2 regions of the Erysipelothrix rhusiopathiae genome follow, and region 1 is predicted to be linked to the other one. Evidence: predicted binding sites of a transcription regulator. Region 1 holds the regulator's gene; the other holds the start of a gene.
What was found. The regulator HrcA, encoded in region 1, represses chaperone genes, less so after heat shock. The targets are predictions, from matches to a motif close to TTTTAGCACTNNNNNNNNNNNAGTGCTAAAA.

Region 2: htpG (molecular chaperone HtpG) is a predicted target of HrcA. The motif match lies at 2,203-2,233, and genes of this name have one in related genera.

What each region holds. Positions count from the first base shown of each region.
Region 1 covers NZ_LR134439.1:1,288,692-1,293,290, reverse strand. The annotation lists gene dnaK (molecular chaperone DnaK) at 1-873, opposite strand, end outside; gene grpE (nucleotide exchange factor GrpE) at 887-1,459, opposite strand; gene hrcA (heat-inducible transcriptional repressor HrcA) at 1,443-2,474, opposite strand; gene rsmD (16S rRNA (guanine(966)-N(2))-methyltransferase RsmD) at 2,577-3,122, opposite strand; gene EL194_RS06295 (FtsW/RodA/SpoVE family cell cycle protein) at 3,122-4,378, opposite strand; gene def (peptide deformylase) at 4,554-4,599, shown strand, end outside.
Region 2 covers NZ_LR134439.1:222,738-227,336, reverse strand. The annotation lists gene EL194_RS01105 (3'-5' exonuclease) at 1-219, opposite strand, end outside; gene htpG (molecular chaperone HtpG) at 337-2,193, opposite strand; gene EL194_RS01095 (ClC family H(+)/Cl(-) exchange transporter) at 2,325-3,881, opposite strand; gene EL194_RS01090 (hypothetical protein) at 3,977-4,558, opposite strand.

The DNA of each region.
Region 1 (4,599 bases):
ACGAACTGGAACCATTGTACGTTCAACAAGGCTCTTTGTCATTTCTTCAAATTTAGCACGTGATAATGTTGTTTCCAAGTGTAATGGACCATTTTCACCTGCTGAGATAAATGGTAATGAAATTGAAGCATTTACAGTTGAAGATAAATCTTTTTTCGCTTTTTCTGCTGCTTCTTTTAGACGTTGCATTGCCATCTTGTCGGATGATAAATCAATTCCGTTTTCTTTTTTGAAAATATCTACTAAATAATCAACAACAATGTGGTCAAAATCATCTCCACCTAATTTGTTGTCACCAGCTGTTGATAATACTTCAAAAGTACCATCTGCTAATTCAAGAATCGAAACGTCAAATGTACCACCACCAAGGTCAAATACAAGAACTTTTTCTTCTTTATCTGTCTTATCAATTCCAAATGCAAGCGCAGCTGCAGTTGGTTCGTTAATAATACGTTCTACTTCTAATCCAGCAATCTTACCAGCATCTTTTGTAGCTTGACGTTGTGCATCATTAAAGTATGCAGGAACTGTGATTACAGCTTTTGTAACTTTTTCACCGAGGTAATCTTCTGCATAGCTCTTCATATAACCTAAGATCATTGCTGAGATTTCTTCTGGTGTATAATCTTTGCCTTCAAGTGTAACTTTTTCGCCTGTACCAATTAAACGTTTAACAGATACTGCTGAGTTAGGGTTTGTAACAACTTGACGCTTTGCAGCATCCCCAACAATACGTTCACCATTTTTAAAACTTACAACAGAAGGTGTTGTACGATTTCCTTCTGGGTTTGTAATTACTTTTGCTTCTCCACCGTCCATTACGGAAACAGCTGAGTTTGTTGTTCCTAAATCAATACCAATAACTTTACTCATAATATATATCCTCCTATAGACTCACTTTTACTAAACTCGCACGTAGAATGCGATCTTTTAACATATATCCTTTTTGGAATTCTTCAATCACGATATTGGATTCTACTCCCTCTTTTTCCTCAGTCATCATCGCTTGATGAATATTTGGATCAAAAGGTTGATTTAATGCATTAATCGGTTCCACACCTTCCGCTTTAAGGGATGCCATCAATTGATCATAAATCATTTGTACACCTTCTCTTAACGCTTCATCCGTTGTCTCTTGTTTTAATGCACGCTCCAAATTATCTAACACAGGCAATACATCTGCCGCAAAACCTTGAATTCGGTATTTACGCAGTTGATCATGCTCACGTTGCAGACGTTTTTTTAAGTTTTCTGTATCTGCTAACATTTTAAAATAGTCGTTTTTTAACGTTTCAATTTCTTTTCGTAAGGCTTCATTCTCATCAATTGCTTCATCTGTTTCAGAAGCCTCGTTCTCTGAGTTTGAAGTTTCAAGTTCTTCGCTGTCTGTTGCTTCAACTTCTTGTTCTAATTGAACTTCTTCGTTGAATTCTTCAGCGGTTTTATTCATCTTGCTCATCATTGCCACCTTTCCCATACACCGTTTCGATCATCTCCGAAACATAATCCATTAACGAGACAACGCGACTGTATTCCATTCGGCTTGGTCCCACAATCATTAACTTATGTTCATGATTATCGAGTAGATTAAACGAACTGGATACAACGGCCATATCATCAACCCAAACAATTTCACTTTGATCGCCTTTTTTAAGACTTAGGTGATTTTGTCCTGTGGATAAGTTACGCCACATTTCACTGTTTTCGAGCATATCCATCATTTCACGAAGTTTCTCTATGTTTGAGAATTCTGGCTGGTATAACATATTGCGTTCACCACTTAAATAGACTTCGTCCTGAGCAAATTTAACAAATGCTCCCACAAACGCCTCAAAGAGTACCTCATACTTTTCGATCCGTTTCGATAAGATGGGTCTTAAACTCTCCATTTTATCTACAACTTCCGATAGTGCTGTACCTTTTAATCGTTCATTTAATATTGAAGTACACGCCTCGAGGTCATTCACATCCACTTTACTATCAAAATTAAAGATTCGATGCTCCGCATGCCCTGATTCTGTTACGAACACGGCCATTGCATTAAATTCACTCAATGGAATTAACTGGACACTTTTCAGTGTTTCATTCATTGCACTGGGCCCTAATACAACCGTAGTGAGATTCGTCATTTGCGATAAGATATCACAGCTTTGACGAATTGCTTCATCAATACCGAGTCGTCGATCGGAGAAGATTTGTGCAATTGCGGTTTCAATACCGTAATTCTCTTCTTCATCCATAAGGTGTTCTACATAGAATCGATACCCCTTTGTTGAAGGGATACGTCCACTGGACGTATGTGTCTTTTCCAGTAGTCCTATTTTTTCTAAATCTGACATCTCATTTCGTATTGTCGCAGACGAGTATGATAAGTTATATTTATCGATTAACGTCTTTGAACCCACAGGTTCAGCTGTGTTAATAAATTCTTTAACAATCGCCTTAAATATTTCTATTTTTCGTGGCGTCAACATATTAATCTCGCCTCCTAAACACTCTATTCTTTGTGTCTAGTATTATTCTACACCACGAGTTTAGCACTGTCAACCTTTAAGTGCTAAAAAATAAAAAAGGACTTATTTGTCCTTTTTGTAGTATCGTACTTTACTAATTCCATAATCTTTAACACAATCTAACGAATAACCATCAATCTCATCAGGTAAGTCGTAATTTTTATCCGTCTCACAAATTATCAACCCACCATCTACGACCAAATCACGCTTGATTATCAACTTTATGATTTCAAGTGTTTGCGCGTAGCGATAAGGTGGATCAAGGAAAACAAATTCAAAGGAACCGGATACCGTTTCCAATAACTTCATCGAATCACCTTTTTTGAGTTGAATGCGCGATTCAAGACCAAATGTTTTTGTATTATCCTGGATAACACTAAAAGCTCGTACATCTTTTTCAAAAACTACTGCGCGCTCGATACCGCGACTAATTGATTCAATTGCCATCGCACCCGATCCACCAAATACATCTAACATTGCCCCTTCATTAAAGAAAGGTCCAATTCGATTAAAAATTGCGGCACGAACCTTATCCGTTGTAGGCCGTGTCGTATCTCCTTTTAATGTTTTGATGGGTCTTGATCCAAATCTTCCTGCTACAACTCTCATTACACTACCTCTGTTAACCGTTTTAAATTTTCTTTACGTTTTGTTTCTTCTTGTTTAATCCGTAATTGGTCTTTACGTTTTACATTAATAATACCCATTTCATATCGGGAAATTACATTTTGTGTTAGACCAATGGCAATCATGATTGCCATACGACTGGATCCCCCCTTAGAAATAAAGAGAAGCGGTACTCCTGTTAGAGGAATCAGTGCCGTAATACCTCCTATATTAAAGATAAAGTGAATCATAATATAAGCAACAGTCCCCATTAAAATAACTTTATCGGATTCTTTTTTAACTTTAAATGAATATTTAACCAGTTGGAATAGCATCGTTCCATATCCAATTAGAATCACCGAGAACCCAATCATCCCCAATTCTTCAATTGTTATAGCAAGAATAAAATCCGTATGAGCTTCTGGAAGATAACCATATTTGATTAAACTATTCCCATAACCCATTCCAAAAAGACCACCTTTAAACATCGCAACCATTCCATTAAAGATTTGATATCCACTTCCATAACGATCCAAGAATGGATTCGAGGATGTTTTAAATCGTCCAATCATATAAGGCGGAATGTTTAATTTTTCAATGAGACTAATTCCGAACGAAGAATCCAGAAAGATCAGTCCTATGATTCCTACACCTGCAAGAATAAACATTACTTTTTGTAATCGTGTTAGTTTGTCATGTGATGGTATTAAAACACAGATATATGCAACACCAATAATAACAACCGCTGACCCAAGGTCATGCTGCGCTTTCACAACAAATACGAAAATCGCAAGAATAATAAAGAATGGCTTTTTAACCATATCAAATGTGCTAGCACTTGTTCGTTTATTACGATCTGCAAGAAATGTTGCGATCGTAAGGATTCCAAAAATCTTAGCAAACTCACTAGGTTGTATGGTCATTACTTTAAGATTAATCCAAGCTTTCGCTCCATTAATTGCAGGGAAAACAAGCGTAATTCCCAACATACCAACCATTAAAAGTAATATTTTCGCATAATTTTTTCTAAAATAATTAAGTGAAAATCTTCGAGCGACCATAACCATCATAATATAGGATACAATCACAAAAACGAGCTCCTTAACCCCAACCAAGACTAGTGACTTCGGCGTACTTCCGGATGTCATGCTTCCTGAGATAACCATAAGGACCCCAAAGATATTTAATATTAATGCTGCTGCATGGATTGGGCGGTTATAGCCCATTGGCATTTTAAGTGATATTTTTCTTTTCTTCATGGCTTTATTCTATCATAGATATAATGAAAAATAAGCGAAAGCCTTTCAAAAAGAGTAAAAATACGATAAACTATGCATAAAGAGTTTGAATAGACCCACATATAATTCATACTTAAATATTATAATATATGGCATATATATTATTTATTTTTATCATGGAATAGAGGAATTTTAAATGCACGATATAAATATGGACACAATTGTCCTAGATCCAAACCCAG
Region 2 (4,599 bases), 700 kb from region 1:
CATCTCTTCGGTAATTCCCGTAAGTTCTACCACGAAAGGAAGAATTGAGTTATCTGGTTTCACCAACGTGGAAAATGCATCGACCTGTTTATAGTTTCGATACTTTATGGCACTCAATTCCGTTATGTCTTCAAACTTATTACTACGTCCAGTTGTTTCTAAATCAATTACCGTGAAATTAGGAACAAATTTCAGTAGATTTTCTCCTACACTTCGCATTACAAATCCTCTTTTTCTAAACCTATTGTAGCACAATCAGTCTTAAACCACAGAATTTTATTATTCTCACTATAAGCGAAACCCCTTCATTAAACATAAAGGGGTTTTGTAAAACAATTATTTTGTGGATGCAACCATTAAGTCCGCAACACGTTTCGAGAATGTTACAGGGTCTTTGATTGGAAGTCCTTCGATCAGACATGCTTGATCGTATAAGATTGTCGCAAAATCACCGAGTTCATTTGGCTTCTCTTGATGTACTCGTTCCAATGCTTCAAGTAATGGATGATCCGGGTTGATTTCTAAGATCCGTTTAGCTTTCACACGTTCACCTTGATCAGGAATTGCGTTTAACACTTTTTCCATCTCAAATGAAACACCCTCTTCACTTACAAGACACACTGGATGGTTTACAAGTCGTGTAGACAATGTTACATCATCGACTTCATCTTTCAATGTTTCTTTCAATGCTTCAATCAAATCTTTATGACTTTCTTTTTTCGCTTCAATTGATTTTTTAGTTTCTTCATCAACAAGATCCAAGTCACCTTGGTTAATTGATTTAAAAGTTTTTCCTTCATACTCTCTCAACATTTGAATTGCGAATTCATCAATCTCATCTGTGAAATAAAGTACTTCGTATCCTTTAGAAACAACGAATTCTGTTTGCGGTAGGTGAGCACATTTCGTCACATTTTCGCCTGATACATAATAAATTTCTTCTTGGTCATCTTTCATACGTTCCATATATTCTTTGAATGATACAAGTTCATCCCCGTGTGAGCTCTTATAAAGAACAAGATCTTTTAAAGCATCACTCTTCGATCCATATGAAGTATAGATTCCATATTTAATGGATAGTCCAAAATTATTCCAAAACGATTCATATGCCTCACGATCGTTTTTCATCATCAGTTCTAATTCGCTTTTAATTTTTCGTTCGATACGTTTTGAAATCGCAGCAAGTTGACGATCATGTTGTAAAATTTCACGAGATATATTTAGATTTAAATCTGGTGAATCCACCAAACCGCGCACAAATCTAAATTCTTCTGGAATCAATGATTTATTATGATCCATAATGAATACACCACGACTGTAAAGTTGGAGTCCAGGTTCAAAATTTTGAGAATAGAAATCCATTGGTACATGTTTAGGGATAAACAATAATGCATCAAAAGAAGGGTTTCCTTCAACTTTCATTTGAATCGTTTTAAATGGATCATCGTAATCATGGAATTTATCTCTGTAGAATTGATTCAATGCTTCCTCAGTAACATCATTTTTAGAACGCTTCCAAATTGGAATCATTGAGTTTAAGACTTCAACTTCGCCTTCAACCTTCATTTCTATCGGATAACGAATATAATCAGAATACGTTTTGATTAGATTTTTAATCGTGTATTCGTCAATAAAACGCTCATAGAATTCGTCATCTGTATTGTCTTTAATCTTACAAATGATTGTAGAACCGTGTTTTTCACGCTCTGCTTCTTCAATCTTAAATCCGTCTAAACCATCAGAGCTAAACTTATATGCTTGTTCTTCACCATAAGCTTTGGAGATAACATCCACGTGATCACTTACCATGAATGCCGAATAAAATCCGACACCAAATTGACCAATAACATCAACTGCGTCATTGCCTTCTTCAAGTGCCTTTTTAAAAGCATGCGAATCACTTTTCGCAATAGTACCGAGATATGTTTCAAGTTCTTTTTCTGTCATACCGATACCATAGTCATGAATGGTTAAGGTGCGGTTTTCCTCATCCAGTTCAATTTCAATTTTCAAATCTTCTTTATTAATTTCAATCGACGTATCTTGTAAAGATTTGTAATACAGTTTATCTTCCGCATCACTCGCATTTGAAACTAATTCTCTTAAGAATATCTCCTTATTCGTATAGATAGAATTAATCATTAAGTCTAGTAGCCTTTTTGATTCAGCTTTAAATTGTTTTGTTCGAGCCATTCTATTCCTCCTTAGCACTCATATACCTTAAGTGCTAATATCATATCGCATTCTCGTATTTTGTCAACGGGTTTAAGAATTTTTTCAGTTCTTAATTTGCATTACTAAATATGTCCACAAAAAAACCAGTCCTAAACTGGTTTTTTTGTGGACACTTGGTCTAAAAGTTGATTACGAACTTCTACACTTGAACTTATGTCCGTTAAAATTTTTAACGTATCTCCTGCTAGAATTATTGTATCTCCATGTGGAATCAATTCGTGATCTCCACGTCCAAGTCCTGCTAATAAACAGGACTTTGGCCAATAAACATCTCGCACCATGCACCCGTCAAGTGCACTTTCTACATGAACACAAATCTCAATGATTTCTTTTTCACCGGTGATATTGGGTGCACGTTCCCCTGCAAGCCGCTCTAACATTGCCTCATATACAGGTTCTCCACCACATAAATCAGAAACAACATAAGCAACCAAAGATACCACCGCAATCGGCATTAGTTGGTCAAAATTACCAACCATTTCTGTAATCAGTACGATTGCAGTGAGAGGGGCTTTCCCAATCGCAGTGAAATAACCCGCCATCGCAATCACAATAAATGATTTCAAAAATTTGGGATCTAAGCCAAACTGAGAAATCAAAAAAGAACCGTAAATCGCTCCCAAAAGTGCACCGAGTGAAAGGATGGGTAGAAAGATTCCTCCAGGAAGACCCGATCCATACGAAACCATTGAGAAAATATATCTAAGCACAAAAATTGAAATAAGTACGGAAAGTCCAAATGGATTTTCCACAAGAATATGAATAATATCACTACCACCACCAATTAAGTGTGGATAAAAGAATCCAATTGGAATAACGAGAATAAAAGGAATCACACCATAAAAATGTGCTGGAACTTTTTTAATTTTACTGTAAACAGTAGGTATCCAAAGCACTGTTTTTTGGTAAATAAATCCAGTAACTCCTAAAATCAGACCCAATACAATTATAAATCCATAATGCTTCAAGTCAAACGTTTGTAGATGACCAAAAGATAAAATTGGACTGAGTCCAAAGAAGTATAGCGAAATGAAATTCGCAGTCGTCGTTGCTGCCAGGGTTGTTAAAAGTACAAGCGGCGAAAAATTATGATGAACCTCTTCCAAAACAAAGAGAAGCCCCGCCACTGGAGCATTGAACGCAGCCGCAAGACCCGCACCCGCACCACTTGAAACTAAAACTTTTTCAGACATTGTGTTTCCCTTAAAGCCTTGATTAACACCTTGTCCTACTGCAGCCCCCAACTGAATCGAAGGTCCTTCTCGTCCTAAAAAGAGCCCTGAACCAATCGATAAGATCCCGGCAATACCTTTTCTTAAAATAATCGAGAGCCAATTCATATGCATGACTCCTAACATCTGTCCTTCAATTTGTGGAATACCGCTCCCTTTAATCATGGGGTCTTTTTTAATAATCAAACCAATTCCAATTGCAAGCACAATTGATGCGAATACCCAGAGAAAAATCCACTGTGGATTAATACGTAACAGTGCGTAAGCCAGTTTCACATAACCCAATAATTCTTCGATCAAATAGCGAAACAGACTCACAATCAGTCCCGAAAAAACACCTACGATGATGCCTTTTCCAATAAATGCCAGACGTGTTTTATCAAAATAACTTAAAATCTCTTCTTTTCTTTTCAAATCGACAACTCCCAACTTTTCATCATTATCATACGCTTATGAGGTTTTACTGACAAGAATAAAACAAAAAAAATAGATACAAAATCGTATCTATTTTACTGAATCGGTTTTCGATAATTAGTTATTTCAATATATTCCATGCGTCCTGAATCAACATCAAACTTGAAAGTACTCTTAGCTTTTTTATTGTGCTCAAATGTTATGTTTTTAAATCGGGCATTCTCATCTTCCTTAAATTCACCTAATTGCTCAATGATTTGTTCTTTAGGTGTATCAAATGAAATCCCTTCATGCACAACAATATCAACCGGATCATCGTAATAGGACTCGCGATTCTCTGCACTTATTGATGCAACAAGCGTTTCTTCTAAAAGTTTTTCCTCATCTGCGGCATTGAAAAATGCAATCCAAATAATATTACGATCTTTACGTAAAGCATATCCGTCTGTATAACTATTGGAAGCAAGTGTTATGGAATCAATATCTGTAGTTGGCTCCCAACCATCTTCAAATAACGTTTGATAAGATACAGGAAGTTGATAATCTTTACCTCCTAATTTAAACACAATGGTTTCAAAGGTATTCACGGGTGGTTTAATGACTTCAGGTTCTTCTGGAGTCTTTGCACACCCTGTTAAAATAAGCAATAAAACTAAAACAGAACTTAGACGTTTCATAGGTTCACCTCATTATTGTCATCATATCATAAGTTTGAATT